Regions from separate parts of the Desulfotomaculum defluvii genome, predicted to be linked through region 3. Evidence: riboswitches for the same ligand, from Rfam matches in the RefSeq annotation. Region 3 holds a riboswitch; each other region holds the start of a gene.

The links. Region 3 has a riboswitch for S-adenosylmethionine ahead of ACYQ03_RS02350 (homocysteine biosynthesis protein). Riboswitches for the same ligand answer to the same signal wherever they lie in the genome.
Region 1: it holds a riboswitch for S-adenosylmethionine, as region 3 does, so the genes downstream of both, ACYQ03_RS06200 (methionine ABC transporter ATP-binding protein) here and ACYQ03_RS02350 (homocysteine biosynthesis protein) in region 3, are expected to answer to the same signal.
Region 2: it holds a riboswitch for S-adenosylmethionine, as region 3 does, so the genes downstream of both, ACYQ03_RS09180 (Vitamin B12 dependent methionine synthase activation subunit) here and ACYQ03_RS02350 (homocysteine biosynthesis protein) in region 3, are expected to answer to the same signal.

What each region holds. Positions count from the first base shown of each region.
Region 1 is NZ_BAAHYV010000006.1:718,774-723,536, reverse strand. Features, by position in the region: gene ACYQ03_RS06215 (metal ABC transporter ATP-binding protein) at 1-34, shown strand, start outside; gene ACYQ03_RS06210 (metal ABC transporter permease) at 15-848, shown strand; gene ACYQ03_RS06205 (hypothetical protein) at 1,257-1,439, opposite strand; SAM riboswitch class I at 1,859-1,969, shown strand; gene ACYQ03_RS06200 (methionine ABC transporter ATP-binding protein) at 2,074-3,099, shown strand; gene ACYQ03_RS06195 (methionine ABC transporter permease) at 3,089-3,763, shown strand; gene ACYQ03_RS06190 (MetQ/NlpA family ABC transporter substrate-binding protein) at 3,776-4,618, shown strand.
Region 2 is NZ_BAAHYV010000007.1:437,636-442,398, forward strand. Features, by position in the region: gene ACYQ03_RS09175 (BaiN/RdsA family NAD(P)/FAD-dependent oxidoreductase) at 70-1,329, shown strand; SAM riboswitch class I at 1,453-1,562, shown strand; gene ACYQ03_RS09180 (Vitamin B12 dependent methionine synthase activation subunit) at 1,641-2,291, shown strand; gene ACYQ03_RS09185 (homocysteine S-methyltransferase family protein) at 2,313-4,721, shown strand; gene ACYQ03_RS09190 (ASKHA domain-containing protein) at 4,736-4,763, shown strand, end outside.
Region 3 is NZ_BAAHYV010000004.1:123,085-127,847, reverse strand. Features, by position in the region: gene ACYQ03_RS02360 (UPF0280 family protein) at 1-442, opposite strand, end outside; gene ACYQ03_RS02355 (NIL domain-containing protein) at 444-845, opposite strand; gene ACYQ03_RS02350 (homocysteine biosynthesis protein) at 864-2,063, opposite strand; SAM riboswitch class I at 2,164-2,272, opposite strand; gene ACYQ03_RS02345 (hypothetical protein) at 2,526-2,651, shown strand; gene ACYQ03_RS02340 (ribose-phosphate diphosphokinase) at 2,873-3,823, opposite strand; gene glmU (bifunctional UDP-N-acetylglucosamine diphosphorylase/glucosamine-1-phosphate N-acetyltransferase GlmU) at 3,845-4,763, opposite strand, start outside.

The DNA.
Region 1 (4,763 bases), on a different contig from region 3:
AAAGGAGCCGTGTTATGGAAATCTTACAATATGAGTTCATGCAGCGAGCACTGTTGGCTGGTATATTAGTAGGCCTCATCTGTCCCGCGGTTGGTTTATTCATAGCCCTGCGAAGAATGTCTATGATATCCGATGCGTTATCCCATGTTTGCCTTTCTGGTGTGGCGGCAGGTATGACGCTAGGAATTCACCCGGTGTTAAGTGCTGCCCTCTTCGCCGCTGGGGGTGGGCTATTACTTGAGAGACTGCGTAAGGTTTATCGTGGCTATTCAGAAATTTCCATTGCCATTCTTCTTTCGGCTGGAGTAGCTATCGGTGCTATCATTTTAGATTTAGGCAAGGGTTATAGCGCCAATTTTATGAGTTACCTTTTTGGCAGTATTGTAGCTATCAGTGCCAATGACTTAAAAATTATTTCTTTGCTGGGCATCACCATTCTACTTTTAATAAATATGTTAAAAAAGGAGTTATTTGCTATTTCCTTTGATGAGGAGCATGCTAGGGTTAGTGGTATCCCGGTGGATAGCATCAGTATTTGTTTTACCATCATGACCGCTGTCACCATTGCCCTATCTATCCGAGTGGTGGGCATCCTCTTAGTGTCCTCCTTAATGGTATTGCCCGTTGCTACAGCTATGCGTCTGGCCAACAGTTTCCGGGGTGCCATGATGTTGTCAATTTTATTCGGAGAAACCGCCATTCTCATCGGTATCTTAGCCTCCTTTTACTTGAATCTGGCACCCGGAGGTGCCATTGTCATGACTTCAGTCATCCTATTGGTTGGAACACTAACATATCAGCAGCTTAGTCGTAAATTGGCCATCCACAAAGGAGTTGTTTCACAGTAAAAAACAAGGGTAAGGTTAACCCTTGTTTTTTTATCAGAACAGGCTTCCTAAGCCTTAATAGTCTTGTAAAAAATAGAAACCTTAACCAATCTGGTTAAGGTCTCTGAAAGTTAATCCCTGCAGACTTCAAGGATCGTTATAATCCTAACCAGTATTAAATAATCTAAAACATTATGAGTATTCTTTTATAAAAAAAAGTCTCTGCCTAGGCAGAGAAATTCATTGCGTAGATTATGTGAGTTTTATTTTTTCCTTATCTTAATAGTTTATTCCTTGATAAAATACTTTATTGGTGCTCTTTTGAACAGTTATTAAGTATTAATAAACACGTTATCCACAGAGTTATCCACTTTTATCGTAGTTATCCACAATTATCACAGGTGTTTTTGGGGTAAATGTGGATAGTTGTTAATAACGGTCAATGGCACCTTCTACAATTTTTTGATTATCGAACAAACGCATTAACCTCCTGATATCCTGTTCGTAACGGATTAAGTTTTCAATTTCTTTTAAAAGTTCTTCCAGATCTTCCTTCGTAAATAGAGGTAATAACCTGTTTAACTCCTTTGGATCCATATCGGGGGAGAGCATCTTTCTCACTTCCTCGTATTTTAGGTGTATGACAAAATATTCAAAGCTAATAAGAAAAGTTACAGATCCGAACAAGTTCTTCCTTTCACTTGATATCTAAAAAAAAATGACCGGTTATACCGGCCATTTTTTTTTAGATATAGGTAACCCCAACACTATTGTCCGGAGGAGGTTTTACAGTCTTGCGATCCTTAGAATACCTGGGAACTTGCTTATGTTTTCCATTATCCCTGGACTTTAATCTGCGGCTCACAGCAACCCCTCCTTTTTATATTGAACTCATCTTTATTGTTCTCCTTTTGATCGTATTCATTCTTGCTAAAACTTTTCAGATTTACACTTTTAAGCAAAATAAAATATTGATTGACAAAATCAAATATATGGCATAAAATCTACATTAGTCAATTTAATAGCAATTCTTCTTATCCAGAGAGGCTGAGGGACTGGCCCTGAGACGCCCGGCAACCTTCTTATTTTATCTAAGAAAGGTGCTAATTCCTGCAGAAGAACAATCTTCTGAAAGATAAGGAGGGGGCATAAGCATATTATGGCCTCTTCTGGTCTGACCAGAAGAGGCCTCATTAATTTAGACGGAGCTATACTAGATCAAGCAATCTAAGGAAGGTTGATATACTTGATAGAAATTAAAGACCTAACCAAGGTTTATCATTCCAATGCTGGAGATGTTAAAGCCCTAGACAGTGTAAGTTTAAGAGTTCGTAAAGGCGAAATATACGGTATCATAGGTTTTAGTGGAGCAGGTAAGAGCACATTGATCCGTTGCGTAAATATGCTGGAAAAACCCACATCAGGTAGTATTAAAGTAAATAGTCAGGAAATGACCGAATTAAGTGAAACACAGCTAAGATCCAGCCGCCAAAAAATCGGCATGATTTTTCAGCATTTTAATCTATTATCCTCACGTACTGTATTTGAAAACATCGCTTTCCCTCTGGAGATTAGTGGTGTAAACAATCAGGAAATCCAGGCTAAGGTTACGAAGTTGTTAGATCTAGTGGGACTAGCCGATAAAGCTAACGCTTACCCTAGCCAGTTATCCGGTGGTCAAAAACAAAGGGTAGGCATCGCCCGGGCCTTGGCCAATGACCCCATTGTACTACTGTGCGATGAAGCTACCTCTGCCCTAGACCCTGCCACCACCAGCTCTATATTAGAGTTGTTAAAAGATATAAACCGCCAATTGGATCTAACCATTTTGATGATTACACACGAAATGAAAGTAATCTCTGAAATATGCGATTCTGTAGCAGTAATTGAAAAGGGGAAAATTATTGAAGAAGGTTTAGTCATTGATGTTTTCACCCAACCCCAACACCCCACTACGCGTCGCTTTGTCCAAACAATCATTAATACAGATGTCCCGGAAAAAATTAAGCAGCGTCTGCTTCAAAAGGATGAGGGTCAAATTATCAGGATTTCTTTTATTGGAGACTCTACGGATGAACCTGTGATTTCAACTTTAGCTAAGCAATATGATGTGGATGTAAACATTCTTTATGGCAACATTGACCAGATCCAAGATACTCCCTTTGGCATGTTAATTATTGAATGTCTAGGGCCCAAAGTCAACTGCGAAAAGGCAGTGGAATATTTACGAAGACAAGGCTTAAGAATCGAGGTGTTAAAGAATGTCCAATGAAATTCTCTCCCACCTAGCCAACCTATCCCCAGAGTTAATCAAGGCCACTTGGGAAACTCTTTATATGACAATGGTATCTGTTATACTGGCTTCGGTATTAGGTATTCCCTTAGGAATAATTTTAGTCATTACTGATAAGGGCCATATTAAAGAGAATTTGTTGCTGAACCGGGTTTTGGGATCAATTGTGAACATCTTTCGTTCCTATCCCTTCATTATCTTACTACTGGCACTGGTCCCCTTTACTCGTTTTGTTGTAGGCACTACTATTGGAACCACTGCGGCCATTGTCCCCCTCACCGTTGCCTCAGCTCCCTTTGTGGCCAGAATGGTGGAAACTTCTTTAAAGGAAGTAAACTGGGGTGTGATAGAGGCTTCTCTGGCAATGGGTGCCAATACCTGGCAGATTATTCGTAAGGTACTATTGCCCGAGGCCCTACCCGGTATTATTTTAGGTACGACCATTACAGCCATCGCCGTGGTAGGTTACTCCGCAATGGCTGGTGTCGTGGGAGGAGGTGGCCTAGGGGACCTGGCGGTACGTTACGGCTATATGCGTTTTGATTCAGTGATAATGGTAACCACCGTGGTCATTCTAATCGTTATGGTGCAAATAATGCAAACCCTTGGCAATATACTTGCCGAAAAATTTAACAAAAACTAAGGAGGAGTTTCCATGAAAAAGAAATTAGCTTTACTGGTTACCTGCTTGCTGTCCTTAAGCCTAGTGTTAGTTGGCTGCGGTGGCGAAAAAAAGGAACAACAGGATACTGCCGGTAGTAACGCCAGCAATGAAGCTAAGGTTTTAAAGGTTGGTGCTACCCCAGTACCCCATGCAGAAATTTTAAAAATTGTTAAACCCATCTTAGAAAAAGACGGTATTCAACTAGAAATCGTAGAGTTTAACGATTATGTACAACCCAACCTAGCCCTCAATGACAAGCAGTTGGATGCCAACTACTTCCAGCACCTACCCTATTTAGAAGAATTCAATAAGCAAAAGGGTCTGGAGCTGAGCTATACTGCCAAAATTCACTTTGAGCCAATGGGTCTTTTCTCCAAGAAACTAAAAGCTGTCAGTGAGTTTAAAGAAGGCGACAAAATTGGTATTCCCAACGACCCCACCAACGGTGGTAGAGCCCTAGCAGTTTTAGAGAAAGCTGGTCTGCTGAAGCTTAAAGAAGGAGTTGGTATCACTGCCACAGTGCGGGATATCGTAGAGAAGAAAGTAGAAGTTGTTGAATTGGAAGCTGCTCAACTGCCCCGCTCCGTCGATGACCTGGCTGGTGCTGTGATCAACGGTAACTTTGCTGTACAAGCCAACTTTGTTCCCACCGACGCCCTGGTGGCTGAAGATGCTCAATCTGAAGCTGCCGATACCTTCGGTAATATTTTAGCCATCCGTAAGGGTGACGAAAACCGTGAAGAGATCAAAAAACTGACCGAAGCACTTAAGAGTGCTGAAGTTAAGAAATTCATCGAAGATAATTACAAAGGTGCCGTTGTAGCTACATTTTAACCCATAAAAAAGAGGGCTCCCGAGAGGGGGCCCTCTTTTTTATGGGTATTCCTTTGGGGTCCAGTTGTTATCCTTTAGCCTTTCGTCTGTTTTATGGGATACGTGCCTTGGGCCGTGGCTTTTAACCTTCCTCCCTGAGGAAGGT
Region 2 (4,763 bases), on a different contig from region 3:
GCTTTTCCCCTAACTTGCGTTAAAATATAAACAATTAAGTATAAACATTGAAACTGGGAGTCGATTCCTTTGCAACAAAAATGGGATGTAGTGGTGACCGGGGGAGGGCCTGCTGGCATGATGGCCGCAGCCCGGGCAGCAGCGCTGGGGGCAAGGGTGCAGCTGGTGGAGAAAAACGAATCTCTGGGCAGAAAGATGCTGATAACAGGTGGAGGACGCTGCAACCTGACCAATAGTGCTGACATTGATGAAATGATTGCCAATATTCCTGGCAATGGCAAATTTGTCTACAGTGCTTTACATCAATTTTCTGGGAGTGATTTAAGGGATTTTTTACGTGCCCTTGGGATAAAGACTAAAATAGAAGAAAAAGGAAGAGTTTTTCCTGTTAGCAACAGGGCATCTGACGTAGTCCAAGCCCTAGTCAAATATCTGCAACAATCAGGCGTTAAAATAAGTTATGGTAACAAGGTAGATTCACTGTTGGTGGAGGATCAAATCTGCCAAGGTGTCAGAGTAAATGGGCAAGTAATACTGGCAAAGGCAGTGGTGGTAGCAACTGGCGGACTTTCCTATCCTGCCACCGGTAGCACTGGGGAGGGTTACAAGCTAGCTCGAGAGGTGGGACACCAGGTTACACCGTTGTTTCCCGCAGCTGTCTCCATTACCTGTAATGATCAGTGGATTCTCAACCGGGAGGTGCAGGGCATCTCACTAAAGGATACAACTATCACCCTTTACAATCAGAAGGGTAAAATATTGGCTTCGGAAGTTGGAGATTTGATTGTAACCCACTGGGGTCTTTCAGGTCCTGGTGCTCTGCGGGTAAGTCGGGTGGTGGCAAAGGAAGGTCAGAGGAATACCAATGCCCTAGTGCAAGGAAAAATTGATTTGTTTTCCGGATACTCTTTATCAGATTTGGAACTAAAACTACTTAAAAGCATGGGGGAAGCGGGTAAGCGTTCCGTAAAAAACATTTTATCCGAAATGATCCCAGAAAGATTGGCCAAGGTTTTACTGCAATTGGCTGATATTTCCTCAGAACGCCCGGCAAATCAGGTAAATGGCACTGAAATAAGCAACCTTGCTTCTATATGTAAGGGCCTGCCAATTCATATAACTGGCACCAGACCAATCCAAGAAGCCACCATAACTGCTGGAGGAATTAAGGTAAAGGAGATTAATCCGCGAACTATGGAATCTAAGCTGATCAAAGGGCTTTTCTTTGCCGGAGAAATTCTGGATGTGGATGCACAGACAGGTGGTTTTAATATGCAGGTGGCCTTTAGTACAGGCTATGTAGCCGGAGAAGCTGCGGCGAAAGTATAAGAAAAACTAAGCTGACGATACCCTAAAGGGCACTTAAAACCCAGCCGGACAAGTTTTTCTAAGATTCTCTTGACGAAGAAGTGTGGTTTGTTGTACATTACCAATAATAAAATATATTCTTTGCACTTATCAAGAGTGGTGGAGGGACTGGCCCTATGAAACCCGGCAACCGGCCATTGTATGGCGGCGGTGCCAACTCCTGCAGGAATTAATTAGTTCTTGAAAGATAAGGGTGCGATGGAATTTCTATTACCATTTACGCCCTTAGTGGGCGTTTTTTTAGCTTAAAAGAGACCTTGTTGGAGGATAATATGCTGCTACCTCAAATACCATTAAACATACCACCAAATAAAGTTCTTCAATATCTGGGTATAAAAAATGTAAGTAATCAAACACCACAACTGCTAAGGCAAATCAATGATATCATTCAAGAAGCTAAAATATTTATTACACCTACGGCGGTAATAAATCAAATACCCTTCTGTTTCGATAAGGGCAAGATTACCCTTGGGGATAGTCTTGAAATTAGAGATCCTGTTCTAAAAAAAGTTAGCGCTGTTAGCGTGGTGGCAGTAACAGTTGGGGAAGCTATTGAACAGGAAGCAACACTGTTGTTTCGTAGAGGAGAAACAACCCGGGGAGTTATTATGGATGCTGTAGGAACTGTTGCGGTAGAAGCGGTTGCCGAACAAGTAATTGGATTGGCTGCCAGTCAGATGCGGTTAAAGGGGCTATACCCCACGCCAAAGCTGGGTCCTGGTTATCGTGGTGTACCTATGGAGTATTTGCCAGACATGCTAGAATTGGCCGATGCCCTTCAGATAAAAATAACCTGCAATGACTTTTACCAGATGAACCCATCAAAATCCCTTTGTTTTGTTGTCGGTTGGGGTTCAAAGCCCTTTAAAATAAATAGTAAATGTGATTTATGCCAAAAAACTAACTGTTTGTATCGTAGCTAGGATGGAAGGAGAGAAAGGAAATTGTCTTTTAGAGAAAGAGTAAAAAAAGAAATTTTAATTATTGATGGCGCCATGGGGACCTTGTTGCAACAGAGGGGTCTACCAGGTGGATGGTGTCCTGAGGAATGGAATCTTAGCCACCCTGAAGCCATTAAAGAAATACATAAACTATATTTAGAAGCAGGGGCAGACATTATCACTACCAATACCTTTGGAGCCATTGGCTTAAAATTGGCAGACTATAACCTGGCAGATAAAGTAAAAGATATTAATCACCGGTCAGTGACCCTAGCCAAGGAAGTGGCCGGTCAATATGGAGCAATGGTAGCTGGCTCGGTGGGTCCACTGGGTAAGTTTTTACAACCCCTGGGAACCATGACCTTTGATCAAGCCTATGAGCAATTTTATGAACAATGTGTTGCTATGGTAGAAGCCGGTGTAGATTTAATTCTCTTCGAAACCTTTGGCGATATAGGTGAAATGCGTGCAGCCCTTATTGCTGCTGCCGATGCTGGTAATGTACCAGTGGTGGCCAGCTTTACCTTTGATGAAACTGGCCGCACCTTTACCGGAACGGATCCGGAAACTGCCGCCGTCGTGGCTGAAAGACTTGGTGTGGCTGCCATTGGGGTGAATTGTTCTGTGGGACCAAGTCAATTGGAAGATGTGGTAAAAAAACTTACAGAAAGCACCAATCTTCCTATATTAGTATCACCTAATGCCGGTATGCCGGAAATTATCGACGGTAATACGGTTTTTCGGGAGACTGCAGAGACTATGGCCCAATATGCCCAACGTTTTGTAACCTACGGTGCATCTATACTAGGTGGTTGCTGTGGGACAACACCTGACCATATAAAGGAGATCTCACGCCAAGTTAAGCATATGGAGCTTAAGACCCGTTATAAAAAATTTGGTTTAAGGGTAGCCAGCCGGGTTAAAACAGTGACAATTGATCCCCAAGGAATACCAGTAGCCATTGGCGAGCGTCTTAACCCCACAGGTAAAAAGGCTCTACAGGCCGAAATCCGCGAAGGAAAAACTGAAATAACTAGACGGGATGCTTTGTCTCAAGTACAGGCCGGGGCAGAAATTTTGGATGTTAATGTTGGTGTAGGTGGTGTAGATCAAACTTCGGCCATGGAGCGTGCCCTCCAGGCCATTCAGGTTTTAGTTGAAGCACCCCTTTGTATTGATAGCACTGATCCTAAAGTAATAGAACATGCCCTCAAACTATATCATGGTAAAGCTCTTATCAATTCTGTAAATGGTGAGGAAAATAGTATTGAAACAATTCTTCCCCTGGCCAAACGCTATGGGGCAGCCCTGATCGGCTTAACACTGGATGATCAAGGAATTCCACCGACGGCTCAAGGGAGATTAGAGGTGGCGCGAAAGCTGGTGGAAAGAATTGAAGCAGTGGGTATTCCCAGACAAGATTTAATGCTGGATTGTTTGGTCTTAACCGTCAGTGCCCAACCCGAAGGGGTGCCAGAAACCCTTGAAGCCATCAAACAGGTTAGAAAGGAACTAGGAGTTACTACAAGTTTGGGGGTTAGCAATGTTTCCTTTGGATTGCCTAACCGTGGCTTGATTAATACTGCTTTCTTTGCTATGGCCTTAAATGCTGGCCTAGATGCGGCTATTCTTAATCCCCAGGATCAGCGTATGATGGAGACTCTGAGGGCATCAGCTGTACTTATGGGCAGAGATGTACGGGCGGAAAAATACATTGCCATAGAACAACAGGCAGCCAATACTGGTCAAGTGGAAAAACCCCGCCAACAGTTGGCCACCACCCCCTTGGAAGTTTTACACCAGGCAGTGCTTTCGGGAGACAAAGATAATGTTGTTTCATATATTAATGAAGCTTTAGCAACAGGTCTATCACCCATGGAACTGCTGGATAAAGCTTTGGTCCCTGGTATTGAGGAAGTGGGACGAAGATATGGAGCAGGAATATACTTTTTGCCCCAACTTATGATGGCCGGCGAGACCATGACCAAAAGCTTTGAACGTTTACGCCCTGAATTGGCCAAGGGTCCGTCAAAGAAAGCAGGAACAGTGGTGCTAGCCACTGTAAAGGGAGATATTCACGATATCGGCAAAAACATTGTTTCGGTTATGCTGTCCAATCACGGATTTGAAGTTATAGATCTAGGTAAAAATGTGCCCAATGAGGAGATTATCCGGGTAGCCGTTGAACAAAGTGCTGATATTATTGGTTTAAGCGCCTTAATGACTACCACCATGGTACACATGCCAGAATTAATTAAGCTAGTGAAAGAACAAGGTCTAAACTGCAAAGTGATGGTGGGAGGTGCCGCGGTCACAGAACAATATGCTCAGGAAATCGGTGCCGATGGCTATGCAGTTGATGCGGTGGAAGCAGTGCAAGTGGCAAAAAGCTTGGTAAGTAAACTCAAATAAAGAGGGATCTGTCTTTGAGTAAAGTACAAATTATCTTTCAAC
Region 3 (4,763 bases):
AGGGGGAGGTTCCGGCAAAGATTCCTACCTTTCGTGCACAGGAAGTTTTAATAAAAATATCTCCTCCATTTTCCACTATCACATCACGGGAACGCCGACTCAAAGCTTTTCCCACTACTTGAGAAAAAGCACCCGCCACCGCAGCCATGGGCCCCACACCAGCCAATTGACCAGCTTCAGCCATTTCTATGGCGATATCCGGGGCACCTGGCAAAACTTTGTGGGGATTTAGGGTGGTTGGAAAAACAGTGTCCCTATTAATATATTCTTCCAACAGTGACCGTTGCTCTTTAATTAATTTCTCCACCCAGCTTACCAGTTCGGGAGTAAAACGATCCCGCCGCACACCAATATCTAGATCTGTTTCTTTAACTCCCACCTGGAAATGTATCAAATCTCCTTGACGATGCAAATCACGATAGGTGCGCTCGATATAATCCATTCTATATTCGTACCTCCATCGCTCGAACCGGGCAAACCTTTAAGCATTGTAAGCACAATACACACTTGTCTCCATCAAACTGCACTTCCATGGAAGGACGTTCTATATATAGAGCTCCCGCGGGGCAATGCCCTGTGCAAGCCCCACAACTGGTGCAACGATCGTTATTGCGGACTACTTCCTGAGTAAGGGGATGTACAGAGATACCCTGATTCCTTAGATACTCTATACCTTCCTCATATTTCTCCCCCCAAAGGTCTAAAACTAAAGTCCCTTCTAGGTGAGGATTAATTTGTGCCTTGACAATATTTACCACCAAATCATAGTCCTTTACTAAGTGATAGATAATAGGTTGATCAGATGTTGATGAAGTGAAACGCAAAACAATTTTATGAGGTGCCATTTACCGACACTCCTTCCATTACTTAATATCTAATGTCTTACCCGTTAAACCTGCTGCAGGGCCAGGTAGAAGCTGTACTGGTTCACCCAATAAAAAGTCTCCTTTTTCAATCCAGTTCTTTAACTGATTAGCGATTTCCCTAGCTTTTGGGTAACTAGATAGGGGTGCCGTAGGGATTTCTTTACCATTTATAGTAATTTTCCCTGATTTTAATTGGGCATAGCTGACTAAACCTAAATTCCCACCAACCCGATTCGGGTAAGCATCACTGTAATCAACTACCGGAGCATGCAGTTCCTCATCTGATAATGCAGCATAACGTAGTATTTCTTCGTTAAGTATAGGAATAGGTATTCCTAACCCTACGGTTAGAGTAGCACCATAACCTCGGAAACTGGTTCCCCTTAGCCACTGGGCTTTCATCTGCTTTAGGTCACCTAGAACAGAAAGTGTCCCACCTGCTGAGCCCACCACGTTTCCCTCTTGGTCCTTTAGCCAGCCGGGGAAATGCTGGGTGCCATTCCAAACCACATAGCCTACACCCCCACCCAGAAAGATTCTGGTGCCTACGCCTATGGTAGCAAAATTAGGATCCTTCATCAGGGGACTTAATTGTCCAGAGGTAGAATAGTTGGCATTTCCTAAGCGGGGTTTAAGTGTTCCCATATAGGTATAGATAGTTTTATCACTTAGGTTAACGGCACAGTTATAGTTTTGATAACCATTGCGAGGGTTAAATAAAATAGCCTCATTTATCTCATTCAAGGTAAGGGTTGTTTCTATTTCTTTTCTGGGGTAACAATCAGTACCGTAGGATAAAGCTTTCAGCTTTATTTGCTTTCCTGCTACCAAATCCTCTATAACATGACCCCCACCGTAGCGAAAATCCCCTGGAAAATCTCCATTTGCCGGATCCTCTTCGGGAATTTCCGTGGCGCCGATAAATGCATCCACTGCAGCTATGCCAGTATAGGCAGGAACATTATTTAGAGATACTTTAGTCATTCTAATCCGAGGAGAAGAATGTCCAAAATTCAAAAACGCACCAGAAGAACACATGGGGCCAAAGGTACCAGTAGTTACCACATCAACTTCTGCAGCCGTTTTAGACAGTCCCTGCTCTCTCACTTTTCCAATCACTTCTTCAGCAGTCAATACCACTGCCTTTCCCGCTTTGATACGGGCATTAATTTCTGCATAGGTTCTCTCAACAGCCATTTAAAAATCCTCCTTCTGCGCGCTCTTCCAGTCCATAATAAAATAAACAAGCCCCTTCTTAACAGAAGAGGCTTATTCCCATATCACGGTCATAGCTCACCTCTTATCTGTCAGAAGAAAATCTTCTGCAGGAATTAGCACCTGTCCGGGTTCTACCGGACGGTTGCTGGGTTTCATAGGGCCAGTCCCTCCACCTCTCGGGATAAGAGCGCATATTTAATTGGTTTGTTTAATTTAAGATACTGTTTAGTTTAGCAAGGCCAAGTTATATTGTCAACTATTTTTTTTTGGTAAAAAGGAATAGTCATCAGCCGTCAGCTAAATCACCTTTGGAAAAGGCCATAGGCTTTTTGTGCTGGTTACACTTATGGGTCTTTTGCTTTGACCAGACAACTTAGTTAGTCTGCATAACCATACGATAATCATCAAAATATATTATTCAACCAGAAGGAGGTGAGTGCTATGTATAACCTGGAAGAGTCCCGCCCGGACATGCTTAAAACTGGTATCGTTGGTTGGGGGTCACCAGAGGAACAAGAAGATGAAACCGGCATTGACTTTTATGAGAATTGGCATGGGCACTGGTAGATATATAAAAAATGCGACAGGGGGAACAGTCCTCCACGTCGCATTTCTTTTATAAAACCCCTTTGACCTACACAAAATATGAAAATGCAGTGTGCCATGAGCAAGAGACCCCTAAACAGAACAGGCAAAAAAGCCCAAGGCCCATGGCTCATGGCCCAAGGCCACCTACCAACCATTAGCGATAACTTACAGCTAAAAGCTGATGGCAAATCTATCTCTTATTAAGAGAATAGCTTGCTAACCGAAAGGTCTTCGTGGATGCGTATAATTGCCTCACCAAGTAATGGAGCCACAGATAACACTTTAATTTTATTAATCATTTTTTCCGGAGGTAATGGTATGGTATTTGTGATAATCACTTCTTTAATAACAGACTCTTCTAACCGCTGTATGGCCGGACCAGAAAGTACTGCATGGGTACAGCAAACATAGATTTCTTTGGCACCACGATCCATTAGCGCAGCCGCTCCCTTTGTGATGGTTCCAGCAGTATCGATAATATCGTCAATCATAATAACAGTTTTCCCTTTAATATTGCCAATAACATTGGTAACTTCGGCTACATTGGGTTCCGGGCGACGTTTGTCAATAATAGCCAAGGGTGATCCAATTCGCTCAGCCAAATCTCTAGCACGGGTAACCCCACCAATATCAGGTGAAACCACAACTACATTTTCAGGGTCCTGTGTTTGTTGAAAGTATTCCGCCAAGATAGGTACAGCAGGCAGATGATCCACAGGAATATCAAAGAAACCCTGAATCTGACCCGCATGTAAATCCATGGTTATCACCCGGCGACAACCACTGGCTGATACAATATTAGCAACAAGTTTAGCTGTGATGGGGTCTCTGGCACGGGTTTTACGATCCTGACGGGCGTAACCATAATAAGGAATTACAGCTGTGATGCGTCGGGCAGAGGCTCGGCGGAGTGCATCAGCCATGATTAGTAATTCCATTAAATTCTCGTTTACTGGTGTACATGTAGGTTGAATAATAAAGGCATCAGATCCCCTTACACTCTCATCTACTTTAACCCTAATTTCCCCATCACTAAAGTGTGTTACTTCGGAAGATCCCATGGTAACGCCAAGATACTGGCAAATCTCCTGGGCTAATTGAGGATTAGCATTTCCTGCAAAAATCTTTAATCTTTTACTATTGGAAGACATCATTTACCTCCGAGATTTAATTTAGCTTTTTTTCCTTTGTTTCTTTGCCCAATCAGCCAGATTGGTTTGGCGTCCCCTGGCCACTCCCAGGGCTTCGTCTGGTACATTTTTGGTAATAGTAGAACCCGCGGCAATGACAGCATTCCGGCCCACTTTAACCGGTGCCACTAAATTTGTATTACTACCAATGAATGCTCCATCTTCTAAAATGGTTTGATACTTGCTCTTGCCGTCGTAGTTACAGGTAATCGTCCCGGCACCCACATTTACATTTTCCCCTATGGTTGCATCACCCACGTAACTTAGGTGGGGTATTTTACTGCCGCTTCCAACCTGCGACTTTTTGATTTCTACAAAGTCCCCCACTTTTACTTTGTCAGCTAATATGGTACCCGGCCTTAGATAGGCATAGGGCCCAATAATCGTATGGTTCCCAATTTGGCTGTTTAAGAGTACAGAATATTGAATTTCATTGTTATTCCCAATAAGACAATCAGTTATTTTGCAACCTGGCCCAATCACACAATCGCTACCAATTTTAGTATCCCCTATTAGGAACGTAAAGGGAAGGATAACTGTGTCTACTCCAATCTTAACACTACGGTCCACATAAGTATTATTTGGATCCATAATGGTTACTCCTTGAGCCATTAGATCTTCAAGAATCCTGCGGCGCAGAACAGTTTCAGCTTGAGCTAATTGAATACGATCATTAATGCCCTGAACCTCTTGGGCATCTTCTAATGTTACTGCTTTAACGGTAAGTCCCTTTTTTATAAGAATCTGTACTATATCCGTAAGGTAATATTCGCCTTGGGCGTTAGCTGGAGATATTTCCTTCAAAGCCGCAAATAACCCAGGTACCTTAAAACAGTACACGCCGGTATTAATTTCTTTTACTTTTAATTCCTCTGGCGATGCATCCTTCTGTTCTACAATA